Regions from separate parts of the Mesobacillus stamsii genome, predicted to be linked through region 2. Evidence: predicted binding sites of a transcription regulator. Region 2 holds the regulator's gene; the other holds the start of a gene.
The links. The regulator LexA, encoded in region 2, represses DNA repair genes until DNA is damaged. The targets are predictions, from matches to a motif close to CGAACATATGTTCG.
Positions count from the first base shown of each region.

Region 1: a site for LexA is predicted at 5,531-5,544, ahead of J2S25_RS05365 (ImmA/IrrE family metallo-endopeptidase). Genes of this name have one in related genera too.

Region 1 is NZ_JAUSUN010000005.1:13,591-20,937, reverse strand. It holds gene J2S25_RS05395 (YslB family protein) at 1-326, opposite strand, end outside; gene J2S25_RS05390 (succinate dehydrogenase cytochrome b558 subunit) at 768-1,376, shown strand; gene sdhA (succinate dehydrogenase flavoprotein subunit) at 1,456-3,213, shown strand; gene sdhB (succinate dehydrogenase iron-sulfur subunit) at 3,220-3,981, shown strand; gene J2S25_RS05375 (acyl-CoA thioesterase) at 4,117-4,584, shown strand; gene J2S25_RS05370 (helix-turn-helix domain-containing protein) at 4,813-4,983, shown strand; gene J2S25_RS05365 (ImmA/IrrE family metallo-endopeptidase) at 5,011-5,505, opposite strand; gene J2S25_RS05360 (restriction endonuclease) at 5,613-6,284, opposite strand; gene J2S25_RS05355 (helix-turn-helix domain-containing protein) at 6,281-6,607, opposite strand; gene J2S25_RS05350 (helix-turn-helix domain-containing protein) at 6,758-7,021, shown strand; gene J2S25_RS05345 (hypothetical protein) at 7,209-7,347, shown strand, end outside.
Region 2 is NZ_JAUSUN010000003.1:15,048-22,394, forward strand. It holds gene tkt (transketolase) at 1-1,020, opposite strand, end outside; gene J2S25_RS02760 (DUF896 domain-containing protein) at 1,278-1,511, opposite strand; gene J2S25_RS02765 (YneB family resolvase-like protein) at 1,587-2,234, opposite strand; gene yneA (cell division suppressor protein YneA) at 2,263-2,577, opposite strand; gene lexA (transcriptional repressor LexA) at 2,732-3,355, shown strand; gene J2S25_RS02780 (hypothetical protein) at 3,523-3,723, shown strand; gene J2S25_RS02785 (ATP-dependent DNA helicase) at 3,773-5,695, opposite strand; partial or broken gene J2S25_RS02790 (glutamate:protein symporter) at 5,928-6,055, shown strand; partial or broken gene J2S25_RS02795 (glutamate:protein symporter) at 6,061-6,222, shown strand; gene J2S25_RS02800 (hypothetical protein) at 6,684-6,965, shown strand; gene J2S25_RS02805 (RNA polymerase sigma factor) at 7,222-7,347, shown strand, end outside.

The DNA.
Region 1 (7,347 bases), on a different contig from region 2:
GCTTCGAGCTGGAAAGTGGAATTTTGGTTTTGATTCAGTCTCGAGGAAATCAGTTCGCTGCTGAGTTCCAACAGCATTTCTCTTTTAGATTCTTCTTTGACGGTTAGGAGGCCCCAGCTGGCGTCCTGGAAAAATTGGACCGTCTCCTCCATGCTTGTTAATGGATATTTCCTAGCGAGCCGCTTTCCGGCCCAGTAAAGGATTTCGGGTTTGTCTTTGCCGAGCAACTCATTCAATAGATCTTCCCTGACCAAATCGTATCCAAATGCTGAAACAGCAAGTGGACTGCGTTCCTTTTTCTGCCCAGGAGTTGTAGTTTCGCTCATGTTCTCCCCTCTTTCTATTATTCTATTATAAACAATTTACCGAAAAAATAACCGGAGTTGACGAAAATTTCATTTCGTAAAAAATGGTTTCTTGTATGTTAATTCCACACTGAACCGATACACTATCTTGAAAATCCAAAAAAATTTTTTCCTCTTTGGTTTCAAAGGGCGATAGTGCTATTTTAATATAACCTTTCATGCATTGGAATAAATAAGAAAAGGACATTTTTATAATATTAATATATTTTTAAAATTTTACTTAAATAAGCATTTTTATGTATACGTTTTCTTGACGCTCTAATATGATGGGAGTAAAATGAACATGTCACATAATTGTAAAAAATGCTTATATTTGATGTTTGGCGACATCAATCTGTTAGTTTCATAGGGATGGGGAGAGCAGGCCAAAACATCAAGGCAAAATTCAAGGGGGGTATACATATGGCGGGTAGACAAGAGTTTTATTGGCGGAGGCTGCATTCATTGCTGGGTGTTATTCCGGTCGGTCTTTTCCTCACACAGCATCTTGTAGTCAACAACTTTGCAACTAGGGGAGAGGAATCATTTAACAGTGCAGCACATTTCATGGAGTTGTTGCCTTTCAGGTATTTTCTAGAAATATTCATTATCTTCTTACCATTATTATTTCATGCAATCTACGGTCTTTATATTGCTTTTACCGCTAAGAACAATATAGGCCAATATGGTTATTTCAGAAACTGGATGTTCATGCTTCAGCGTGTTTCTGGAGTTATTACATTGATTTTCGTAGCTTGGCATGTATGGGAAACGCGTATTGCCGCAGCGTTCGGTGCAGCAGTCAACTTCCAGATGATGGAGGCGATTCTGTCCAGTCCCTTCATGCTTTGGTTCTATTTAATTGGTGTCATTTCTACTACTTTCCACTTTGCGAACGGATTATGGTCCTTTTTCGTCAGCTGGGGCATCACTGTAACACCGCGTTCACAGGTGATTTCCACCTATATCTCAATCGGTGTATTCATTGCGCTTTCCATTGTCGGAGTCAGCGCAATTCTCGCATTTGTATAAGAGGAGTTTCCGCAGCCAACAAAGATTTACGAATGAACTTAATAGAAAGACAGACTTGGATTTAAGGGAGTGAGTCACGATGAGTAAAGGTAAGGTAATTGTAGTCGGTGGCGGTTTGGCTGGCTTAATGGCTACTATAAAAGTTGCAGAAACAGGAACTCCTGTTGAACTGTTTTCTCTTGTACCGGTAAAACGTTCCCACTCTGTATGCGCACAGGGAGGAATTAACGGTGCAGTAAATACAAAGGGTGAAGGTGACTCTCCATGGGAGCACTTTGATGATACAGTATACGGTGGAGACTTCCTCGCGAACCAGCCTCCTGTAAAAGCGATGGCGGAAGCAGCACCTGGAATCATCCACCTTCTAGACCGTATGGGTGTTATGTTCAACCGTACACCTGAAGGATTGCTGGACTTCCGCCGTTTCGGAGGTACCCAGTATCACCGGACAGCATTTGCTGGAGCGACAACAGGCCAGCAGCTTTTATACGCATTGGATGAGCAGGTTCGCCGCCATGAAGTTTCTGGTTTGGTCACCAAGTTCGAAGGATGGGAATTCCTTGGAATAATTAAGGATGAAGAAGGGATTTGCCGCGGAATTGTAGCGCAGAACCTAACTTCGATGGAAATCAAATCATTTGCTTCAGATGCTGTCATCATGGCAACTGGAGGCCCAGGCATCATTTTCGGGAAAACAACAAACTCGGTTATCAATACAGGTTCAGCCGCTGCGATCGTGTACCAGCAGGGTGGTTATTACGCAAACGGCGAATTCATCCAAATCCACCCAACAGCAATTCCTGGTGATGACAAACTTCGCCTGATGAGTGAATCTGCCCGCGGTGAAGGAGGACGAGTCTGGACCTATAAGGATGGCAAACCTTGGTACTTTTTGGAAGAAAAATATCCTGCATATGGAAACCTTGTACCGCGTGATATCGCAACGCGGGAAATTTTCGATGTGTGCGTAAGCCAGAAACTTGGCATCAACGGCGAGAACATGGTGTATCTTGACCTTTCACATAAGGATCCTAAAGAGCTTGATATCAAGCTGGGCGGAATTATTGAAATCTATGAAAAATTCATGGGTGATGACCCGAGAAAAGTTCCAATGAAAATCTTCCCGGCTGTACATTATTCTATGGGCGGCCTATGGGTTGACTACGATCAAATGACCAATATTCCAGGCCTGTTTGCGGCCGGGGAAGTAGACTACTCCCAGCATGGTGCGAATCGTCTAGGCGCTAACTCATTATTGTCGGCAATATACGGCGGAATGATTGCAGGTCCAAACGCAATCCGATACATCAGCGGCCTTGAAAAGAGCGTTGATGCTATTTCTTCCGTACTGTTTGAGGATGCTGTCAAGATGGAACAGGAGAAATGGAACAATGTCATGTCATTGGATGGCACTGAAAATGCATACGTTCTTCACAAAGAGCTTGGCGAATGGATGACAGACAATGTCACAGTTGTCCGATACAATGACAGACTGAAAAAGACCGATGAAAAAATCGTGGAGCTGTTGGAGCGATACAAACATATCAATATCAATGATACGGCAAAATGGAGCAACCAGGGTGCGGTATTCACACGCCAGCTTCAAAACATGCTTCAGCTTGCACGCGTGATTACGATTGGTGCATATAACCGCAATGAAAGCCGTGGAGCCCACTATAAGCCGGACTTCCCTAACCGTAATGATGAGGAGTTCCTGAAGACGACTATGGCTAAGTTTGTTGATGCAAATTCAGCGCCGGCTTTCCAATATGAAGACGTTGACGTTTCCTTAATCAAACCGCGTAAGCGCGATTATTCCAAGAAGAAAGGGGAGTAATAAGGTATGTCAGAGAAAAAAACTGTCCGATTTATCATCAGCCGCCAGGATACTCCTGATTCAGCCCCTTATCAGGAAGAATTTGAACTTGATTACCGTCCTAATATGAATGTCATTTCCGCTTTGATGGAAATCCGCCGGAACCCGGTTAATGCTAAAGGGGAGGCGACTACACCAATTGCTTGGGATATGAACTGTCTAGAAGAAGTATGCGGTGCATGCTCAATGGTTATTAATGGGCGTCCGCGTCAGTCGTGTTCGGCGCTGATTGACCAGCTTGAGCAGCCTGTCAGACTGGAGCCGATGAGAACCTTCCCAATTATCCGTGACCTTCAGGTTGACCGCAGCCGGATGTTTGACTCATTGAAACGGGTAAAGGCATGGATTCCAATTGATGGAACGTACGATCTTGGCCCAGGACCTCGGATGCCAGAGAAAAAACGTCAGTGGGCATATGAGCTTTCAAAATGTATGACTTGCGGTGTTTGCTTAGAGGCTTGCCCAAATGTAAACAGCAAATCAAATTTCATTGGACCACAGTCCTTGTCCCAGGTCCGTCTGTTCAATGCGCATCCTACAGGTGAATTAAATAAAGGCGAGCGTCTTGAAACCATCATGGGAGACGGTGGGCTTGCAAACTGCGGTAACTCACAGAATTGTGTTCAGTCCTGTCCTAAAGGCATACCTTTAACTACATCCATTGCTGCCTTGAACCGTGATACAACCTTCCAATCGTTCAAGAACTTCTTCGGAAGCGACCAAGTGTAAGAAATACGCTGGACAATTTTCGAAGGGAAAATCTATTAGTTTTTATTAGAAAGAAAGGCCTCCTTTTCCTCATGAGAAGGAGGCTTTTCCAATCATTCTCTGAATGAATAACCATTATTTTCAGGAGGTTTTAAATTGAAGAAGATGGAATACATTGACGAAATTTCCAGCTGGGAAAAGGAATTTGATTTTTTTTACCAAGTGAAGGTCCGCTTTTCAGAAACAGATATGTTCGGTCATTTAAATAACACCGTTCCGTTTGTCTATTTTGAACAAGCGAGAATTGAATATTTCAAGAGTCATGGGTTTATGCAGGACTGGTTAAAGCCTGAAAATCAAACAATCCCGGTTGTAGCGGATCTCCAATGTGATTATCTAAGCCAGATCTTTTTTGATGAAGACTTGAAAATTTTTGTCAAAGCGAATTCTGTCGGCAATTCCTCTGTAGATTTACATTATATGGTCAAAAAAGCCGATGGTTCGATTTGTCTTGCTGGCAGGGGGGCGATGGTTCAAATTTCCAAAAAGACAGGAAAGGGTGAGTCATGGACGGAGGAAATGAGGGAGCGGTTTTTAATAAGAAAAAACTCCACGGTTCAATGATATCGGGTGAAATCAACTCCGTTGGTTTTCTTCAAAAAGGGCCGGCAGCTCAATGGACGATCGTGACTACAAAAGAGAATGAACCGGAAAGTTAGCCCATTTTTAAAAATTGGCCTGACGTCCCTTAAATATTGTCACTCCACTACTTTCCTTCACATATGATATTTTGACTAAATTTATACCCACCCCGCAGTTCACAGCTGGCGAAGGCAAGGAGGGTTACAATACTTGAAGGATAATGAATATGCTCACAAGCCACTACTCACTAAACGTGAAAGAGAGGTTTTCGAACTGTTAGTACAAGACAAAACAACAAAAGAGATTGCTAGTGAATTATTTATCAGCGAAAAAACAGTTCGGAACCATATTTCAAATGCCATGTGTACCCTTTGCGAATAAAGAAATTAAAGAAAAAAAGAGTGGAGATTATTGATTCTCCACTCTTTTTTTTGGTTTCATATTTCGAAACACCTGTTGCACACGATATTCACTAACTTCTTCTGAAACTTGAAATGTCTCTGAAATATCATGAACTAATGTAGGGCTTCTCCAGTCCATCAAATTTAGCATATGAAAGGGGATAGCAGCGTAACGGGTAAAATGGTTTGCTTCTCTTTCCTGGAGCTCTCTGAACGCTTCTGGCATCATTGCATATTGGTTTCCCTCATGGCGTAGCAAATGGCAAAGTTCATGAAAGAATGTTTCCCTTTTCTTTTCTGGATTCAGTCCATCATGAATGTTTATCATCTTGAAATTACCCGATTGAGTCGAATAGCAACGTTTTTCGGAATAGGTGAGAAATATTCGTAACGATCTTGCTATGTACTGTTCATTGATATCTCGTGGTGTAAAAATGCCAATCTCTTGATAAAATTTGGATATCCAAGCATCCAAAGGGAATGGCTTATACGAATAGGACATAAGAATCACCTCATTCACCATTATAGGAACATTTGTTCCTATAATCAACAAAAAAAAGACCGGGACTTTGAAATCTAGGCCTCTTAAAAAATTGGTGATATAGTAGATTAAGATAATTTTCGTAGTTTTGCTTCTTTTTCTTTCCATTTTTTCAAATCGTTATTCACCCAATAAGCTCCATGAGTATTAATTTTCATTTGATCCGTATATTGCAGTGCGTCTTTTGTGTAACCAGTAGAAGATACGAATTCAGCTAGGTTGCATTTGTGATTTCGTTTTGCACCATTTATTTTATAAATTTCCTGCGCATCCACCGGTTTGCCGGATTTAACTTTATGTTTTACTTGAACAGCCACTCTGAATCCATCCGAATCAGTATAAATAATATCAACCCCACTATCTTTGGAAGGAGGTGTCTGGATAGCGCTTTTGTATTTCAATTTATAATATTCCGCTACAACTTTCTCAAATTCATGGCCGTTCATTTGATCAAATGGTATTAGAAGCAAAGTATTAATATCACGTACTTTTCCGTTATTTCTTATATATTTAGAATTTTCTTTTCGTTTGGTTTTTATACTTTTTTTAGCTTGATTTTTCTTATTTGTTCTTACTGGTATGCCACTTAATAATATATCTGGCACTATACCTGCTAATATAACGATCACAAAGAGCATCCACCAAAGATCCGAAAGATAAAAGTACCAAACGGGCAAGCCGATCGAAAAAAATATAAACCTTATGAAATTTATCAGCGTATCTCTTTGTTGCTTAATCATTTCTGATTTTCCTGGCTTGACTTCCATTTTACATATTCAATATGTCTCTTTATATCCTCGATTTCTTCAACTGATAATCCTTCTGTGTCAAAAAAGAATAAATTATTAGGCTCGTTTTGTGTATTTTCTTTTCCTCTTAATAAATACTCTACAGATACATCGTACAAATCAGCCAGTTTTATTAACATATTAAAATCCGGCTGCCGATCCCCAGACTCGTAACTAGACAAAGTGTTATTTTTAATCCCTACTTTTGCAGCTGCATCTTTTTGCTGTAATTTCTTTTTTTCTCTAATTAATCGTAAACGTTCATGAAATTCCAATGTTATCGCCTCCTTATGAAAAATATTAACACTAATTCTCTATACGAGAAATTTAATTCACAAATCGAGAAAAACAGTGTTGACATTCTCAAAATGTGAATTTATAATAAGTTTATAAAGTTCACGTATTGAGAATTGAGGTGAAAGAAAATGAAGAAGAAAATTGGTGATAACATTAAAGAGATTCGGGAATTTAGAGGACTTACACAGTCCTACGTTACCAAGGAGTTAGGGTATAAATCGTCCTCGATGCTAAGTGAAATAGAGTCCGGCAAGAAAGGTTTAGATTCCGAAAAAATTCCAACATTGGCCCGAATATTAAATGTATCAATCGATCAAATTTTTTTTGGCTTAAATGTTCACAATTCGAGAACTAGGAACAAGGAATCTCAAAATAAGATTTTTCAAGGATAGTCCATCTGTCCACCATGCATAAGATGCAATACAAGGGGTGATCTCATGCGAAAGCCAAAAGCGTGTCCTTTAAAGCTAGGCAAAGAGGAATATGGCACTTTGAAAATCGAGGACGCTTTTAAAAAAGCGCTTGAGCCATATTTCAAAAATGATAAAAAAATTTCAGTTATATAGGAGGAAAAAGGAAATGGATCCGAAAAATTGGGAAATTGAATTTCAAACAGGATATACTTTCGAATTTGTCTACAAAGCGAAGCCTTCGATTTCCTTGAAAATTACAGCTAATAGCGAGAAGGAAGCTTGGAAAATTTTATCTCATTTAAAAT
Region 2 (7,347 bases):
TTCCACTAGTTCACCCTTCAATGCTTTTTCAAACTGGGAACCCAGTTCAGGATAGTCACTCTTATATTGTAAGAACATTTCATTCCATGCCTGTTCTGTTCGTTCCCCTTTTTCAGCAATTTGCTGTTTGAAATGCTCATAAACTTCATTTGGAACATAGAAATCATCTTCAAAGGTCCATTTATAAGCTTCTTTTGTTAGTTTCGATTCATTCGCACCAAGTGGAGCACCGTGAACATCTGATTTACCAGATAAATTAGGAGAACCATATCCGATGATTGTCTTGACTTCGATCATAGTCGGGCGGTCTGCATCTGTTTTTGCTTCCTCAATTGCTCTCGAGATTTCTTCCAGGTTATTGCCGTCTTCAACACGGATGTACTGCCATCCGTACGACTTGAAACGGCCTTCCACGCTCTCGGAGAATGACTTATTAAGGTCCCCATCCAGTGAAATATCGTTTGAATCGTAAAGGACAACCATTTTCCCTAATTTAAGGTGTGCTGCTAGAGAAGCGGCTTCAGCTGAAACGCCTTCCATTAAATCGCCATCGCCACAAATGCTATATGTATAGTGGTCAACGATGTTATAGTTATCCTTGTTGTAAACTGCTGAAAGATGACGCTCTGCCATTGCCATACCAACTGCCATGGCAATCCCCTGACCAAGCGGCCCAGTAGTTGCATCCACACCAGCAGTGTGTCCAAACTCAGGGTGTCCAGGGGTCTTACTTCCCCATTGACGGAATTGCTTAATATCTTCCATGGATAAATCGTATCCTGAAAGATGCAGCAAGCTGTATAACAACATGGATCCATGTCCAGCAGACAGGACGAAACGGTCGCGATTGAACCATTGGGGATTTTTAGGATTGATGTTCATGTAACGTGTCCACAATGTATAAGCCATTGGAGCTGCACCCATCGGCATGCCAGGGTGACCAGAATTTGCCTTTTCAATCGCATCAATAGATAATGTACGAACGGAATCAATGGAAAGCATATCAATTTCTTTAAACATTAAATACATCCTTTCTATAAGTACTAACTACACCCTTAATATTATAGCGCGAGAAAATATTATACAACAAATTATGCCTGAGAGAGATGGAAAGGCTGTATCATTATTTATTTTGTCTCATACTCGCTACCCTTATGTAACCAAACGATGAAGGCGGAAGGGTCTTTCATTTAACCTATTTCTGCTGTTAGTGTTTTCTACGATGCTGTCGAAATCAAAAAGGGATACATCCTCTTCTGTATCCCAAATTGAATATATCAATGAAGTTTACTCTTCATTTTTTCTTCTTTTAATTTTTCAGGTGTTACATCATTGCCCTCTGGGTCAACAATGGTAACTCCCTTTAGGGTATTAAGCATCGAAGAACGAAATGACTGGAGGTATTCGGCACGAAGCTTAGTTTGCTCCTTTGCTTCTTCTTCAGTCAACATGGATGATTTTGCTTTCCTTGCCAGTTCATTGATCCTAGCAATCTTATCACTTGATAGCATAGTAAAGCTCCTTTGTAAAAAATTATATCAACTGTCATCTTACTAAAAAGCATAATGTATTACAAGAAAGGAGCTTTACTCTTCCTCCGACTCTATATACTCCAGATATCTTCTATTCACGGTTGCTTTGGATACATTATAGCCAAATCCTTTAAGGGTAGCGGCGATTTCTGAAAATGTTAGGCCATTATTTCGCAGCCTTACGATTTCCCCTACCGGCATGTCCTTCCTGTCTCTGCCGGAATGCACACCCTGATTTTTGAGATTCTGCTGCGGCTGGTAACCGTGCTCCACCGCTCGTTTCATTCCGCGTTTAATCTTAATATTATGGATTTTCCTCTGGTACTCTTCTACCATGCTGACAATCTGGAGTACCATAGAATCGGATTCAGATAGTTGAAGCTCCCCATTGTGTGAGATGCTATATAGCTTTACATTCTCCTTAAGGATGCAATGAAGGATTGCGACTTTTGCATTCCCTCTGCCAAGTCTGGTTTCATCCTGAATCAACAGCGTACCGATCGCTTTGTCTTTTATCAATTCTAACAGCTCCAGTATGCCATCTCTTTCAAGGTCATAACCGCTTGCCTGTTCTTTAATTATGTTCACTACTTCAAACCCATATTCATCCGCAAGATGGCACAATTCCTCCTCTTGCCTGGCAAGCGATGTTTCCTGTGTTTCCTTAGTTGTACTTACGCGGCAATAAATAATCGCTTTCATGTTGTCATCACCTTATTCTACGTCTAAGTTATCTTTCCGCGCCAGCGATTTGAGTTGGTTGTCCAAATTCAGCCGTCACAGGAATAACAAGCTCATCTCCCGGAAAAATCCTCTCACCGATAATTCCATTTTCCTTTTCCACCCAGCTCACGAATTCATTTTCAGATAAATGATGCTCAGCTGCATAAGTTTCAGCGATCTCCCATAAGGATTGCCCTTCTTCTATAGTAACAGTTATGTATTGTTCACTGTTATTGAAATGTGCTTTTGCTACAAGTGAAAAAATCAGACTGACAGCAATCAGAATAAAAGTGTATGAATAGCCATCCCAAATTTTTTTCATCTTTGACACCCCTTATCGAATATACGTTCGCTTATTTGAATTTATTATAATGCGAACATCCGTTTCATGTCAACAGAAAAATTCGAACTTATGTTTGTATCTACTGACCGGACATGGTATAATAAGGACAAGAAAATATACGAGGTGCGTGAATATGACAAAGTTATCTAAGAGGCAACAAGATATATTTGAATTCATAAAAGCTGAAGTCAAGAAAAAAGGGTATCCGCCATCCGTTCGCGAAATTGGCGAAGCAGTTGGACTGGCCTCTAGTTCAACCGTACATGGCCACCTGGCAAGGCTTGAAAGCAAAGGGCTGATCAGACGTGACCCCACAAAACCGCGTGCGATAGAAATTCTTGAGCTGGACGAAGAAACGCGAATTCCTAAATACAATGTCGTAAATGTTCCCGTGGTTGGGAAAGTTACTGCTGGTGTGCCGATAACTGCAATTGAAAATGTTGAAGAATACTTCCCACTTCCAGATCGCCTGGTTCCGCATGATGAACAGGTTTTTATGCTGGAAGTTATGGGGGACAGTATGATTGAAGCTGGGATCCTCGACGGAGATTATGTTATCGTCAAGCAGCAAAAAACTGCCAATAATGGTGACATTGTTGTTGCCATGACAGAGGAGGATGAAGCGACGGTAAAACGTTTTTTTAAGGAGAAAGACCATTTCCGACTTCAGCCGGAAAACTCATCGATGGATCCAATTATCCTTCGAAATGTATCCATTCTCGGTAAGGTGATCGGTGTATATCGTCATATGCACTAAAAGCAAGCGGACACCGCTTGCTTTTTTCGTTCTATTATTCTTTTTTATGTGAAAGACTATGAGAAGTGCACATTTTCGTACGAAATAGGTAGAATTACTACCAACTTGTCCCTTTCCGAATAAGATGAGGTGTAAGCATTTTTAGAAGGGAAGGAGTTGAGTCATAGATGGGATACAAACGAAATGGCAATGACGTTGCAGGGGTTTATTATCCTAACCACAACAACAATCAAGTAAAAGCAACGATTGATTTTGAGGACCTTTGCAGAGCAGTTCGACGTTGCATCATCAATGATTTGGTTGCCGATGCTCAAGATGAAAATTCTGAATGTGGTTGCGGCTATAAAAAGTGCAAGTGCAGAAACTAATTGTATCAAAAAATCCCGACAAGCCTAAGCCTGTCGGGATTTTCCCTGATTAATGAATATTTGCAGCAGGAAGCACTTCTCTTATCTCTCCCATGAATTTTTCTTCTTGCGCTTTCGTAAGCCACAAATGAACCGTGCCATAATCCTGGCTGTTCCTAATCAAACGGCCAATTCCCTGTCTTAATCGAAGCAGCATATATGGTATGTCAATTTCTGCTGCAGGATTTTCTGCTTGCTTTCGTTTTGCTTGGAAGACGGGGTCATGAGGTGGGAACGGCAAGGAGGCAACGATCACTTGAATAAGAGGTTCTCCAGGGACGTCTAGACCCTCCCATAAACTGTATGAGCAAAGCACCGTACTAGTAACATTCTGGAAGTCTTTAACCGTTTCACTAATCTCTCGGTCTCCTTCGAACAGAATGGCAAAATCCCATTTTTGATCATTCGACCAGATTCTAAAACGCTCCATTTCTTGTATGGAAGAAAACAATACAAGGGTGCTTCCATTGGTTGTTCGCAGGTCTTCCCCTATCTTTATCCATTTAATGCATTCATCATCTTGAACATGAATTTTCACATCCATCTGCTCTGCGTAATCAAATGGGGACGCGACAGTGAAGGAGGAATATTTTTCAATTCCAAGACTTTTCGCTATATAGTGGAAATTCCCAGCTTGCGATAAAGTTGCTGATGAAAACACAAACGGGATGTTCTGTGAGAAAACTTCCTTTTTCAAAATGTCCTCCACCAGTCGAGGCATAATGACAAGAGAAGATTGGACTTCATTTTCCTCAAGCCAGAAGATACCTTCTTCATTCTTCAAGAATATGGATAATCCATAAGCAAAAAACTCAAGATATTCCTCCATGATCTTCAAATGATATTCATCAATCAGGAACATTTCCGCATCAAAAACGAGCTGGTCCATTAATTCGCTGACCTTCTTCTCCAGTGTCTCAGCCGTTTTCCTGATAGATGGGTGCATCGCTACTTCTTTTCTGTTTGAACCTTCCACTGCAGTGGCGTTTTCGACTAGAAGATCGAACCATGAATCATGAAGTTCTATTATATCTTCAATTAAATAAAGAGATTCCTCTCTGACATCCTGATGCATATATCCTGTTAACACCGTCGCCAGAGTATGTGAATTAAATCTGTAAGTCAACCCTTTTTGTGCCGCAAATTCAAGCAGATGGCCTTCATCAAAAATGACAGTGCTTGCTTCGGGCAGCAGGGGCATCTGCCCTTCTCGTTTCCGCGAATCTTTTGTCCAAACATGCTCCATATAAAAATCATGGGAACAGATAATCAAATCCCCGGCATGTCGATAGTAATCCCGATTGAGTGTTTGTCCACAGCGATGGCGCCAGCTGCATGTCGAGCATTGCTGAAGTGGGTCCCAGGCTAGCTGTGACCATTTTTCATTTGTCACCCATGGATATTCCTTTCGATCACCATAACGGGTAAACGAATTCATGGAAATGCCTTCATCAAAAATAAAATCAGGAAGCTGATCATGGACGGCCAGGATATCGAGATCGTCTGACGTATTTGAAAGCTCATCCAGCTTCTTAATACAAACATACTGTTCTCTAGCCTTTGCCAGACGGACATCTACTTTCAGTCCCAGTGCCTGCTCAAGTTTTTGGATATCTCCGTCTTCTTTAACAAGCTGTTCGATCAACGTTTCATCTGAACAGGAAACGATAGCAGGTTTTCCCATATAGCGTGCATATAGGATGGCATAAATAAGGTAGACGAATGTCTTCCCTGTTCCAACCCCCGCTTCCGCGAAAACAATTCCTTTGTTCTTAAAGGCCTGCTCTACCTGAAATGCCATATAAATCTGTTCGTCACGCAGTTCATAGCCTTTTTCCGGCAAAATATCATAAAATACATCCCCAATATAATCTCCTAATAAATCAAAGAACGTATCATTTTTAGTGATGGTAAATGGAAGGTTATTTGTCATTCAAGTTCTCCTCAATGAATTGATTCGGGCAAAAAGCCAACTCTTATCATAACAGAAAATAGATCATTAAGTGAAATAAATTAAACCATTGATGCTGCAACTTGTATGAAGAGTACGTATCTCGCCTGCACTTCGTTTCTATTTATATTTATGCAAACACTTTTGTTCCCGATTAAGCTACCTCCTCACGAATTCAAATCAAATGGAAAGCGAAATCCACTTCGTTGTTTTTGCAGATGGCGATATGCTTGCAATCATCATCTTTTTTTTCCTTGTATTTGGTTTAGGAATTTCGGCAATCGGCGAAAAAGAAATACAAGTGATTGCTTCTTCCAAGGAACAGCTGACGCATTGTTATATTGCTTGTTCAAGGTTTAGCGTTCATTGCCGGTATTGACAGAAATCTTGATATGGGTCGCACTGCCGTAAATATAGTCGAAAATTCTCTTGTAACGAATGTAATCGCAAAATGGGAAGGCGTATTCAAGCCAAGAAAGCAATCAGCTGCAATAACGAAAGCTTCCTAAATTTAGCAATAGTCAACAGGGACCCTGTTGACTATTTTTTTTGCTTTATGACCGCAGTCAGGAAGTTTTCCATACTCTACATAAGTTAAAGGAAAAACCCTGCTTCACTCAAACCTTCAGCTTAAATGCTACAAGTTGTCCTCCACCAGGGTGAAATTTCTGTCCCGACAAATCCAGCCCTCTTGTTTACTGCTCTTACTCCTTCGTTTTCCCGGTTATATGAGTTGTAAATTTAGCATCATGAAATTACTCCTCGTACATTAGTAGTAAGAGCTCTTTCTAGAAAAATTTCCAGTAGATCCGGATCCTCTGAAATTACTCTAGGACCTATTCATAGTTGTTAACAGGTTGACCTCTCGGCTTCCTCAGCTCTTTCAAAGTTATGGAAAAGCTGTTTTAATAAAAAGAGGATTTAATATAATTTTGGAGAATATTCTTATTAAACCACGAGGAGAGACAGCATGAGGATAAATTGGAATACTTTTTCTTTAATATTATCAATATGCTCCTGGATATTATTTTTATTAGTTGCATTTTTCTTTAAAGTTTCAGAAACAATTAGAATCAACATGTTGGGAATAGATTTAATAATTGCTGTTTTGGTTATATATTTCTCAATTTTAGGGTTGAAAAATATCCACAATTGGAAATTTGCTTTAAGTAGCCTTTTAGCTTTAGTGTTAAGTATCTTATTAATTTTAAGTATTAGTTTTATACTATTTGTTGGTAATTTAGCAAACTGAATTATGTGAGGCATTTAAAAACAAAAGTGAAAGCGCCCCTGTTTCCGCAGGGGCGCTTTCACCAATCCAAAAAATTATAAAGGTAACTTTTTTCATTAAAAATATAAAACTTATCCGATGATATTATCGTTGGTATTTTAACTAATTTTACCATTTATTCAAACATTCTCAACCTTCCTGATAAAAATTTTTATAAAATAAGGTGTAACTTTTACCATTATCAAATGTCTATGTTTACCAGAGAGAGGGGGATGGAATGTCGGACCCGCGGATTGAATTATATGAAACCTACAAAAATGCGATTTTCTTGTATCTTTACCGTTCCACGTTAAATAAACATGTTGCAGAAGACCTGACTCAGGATACTTTTTTGAAAGCTTTC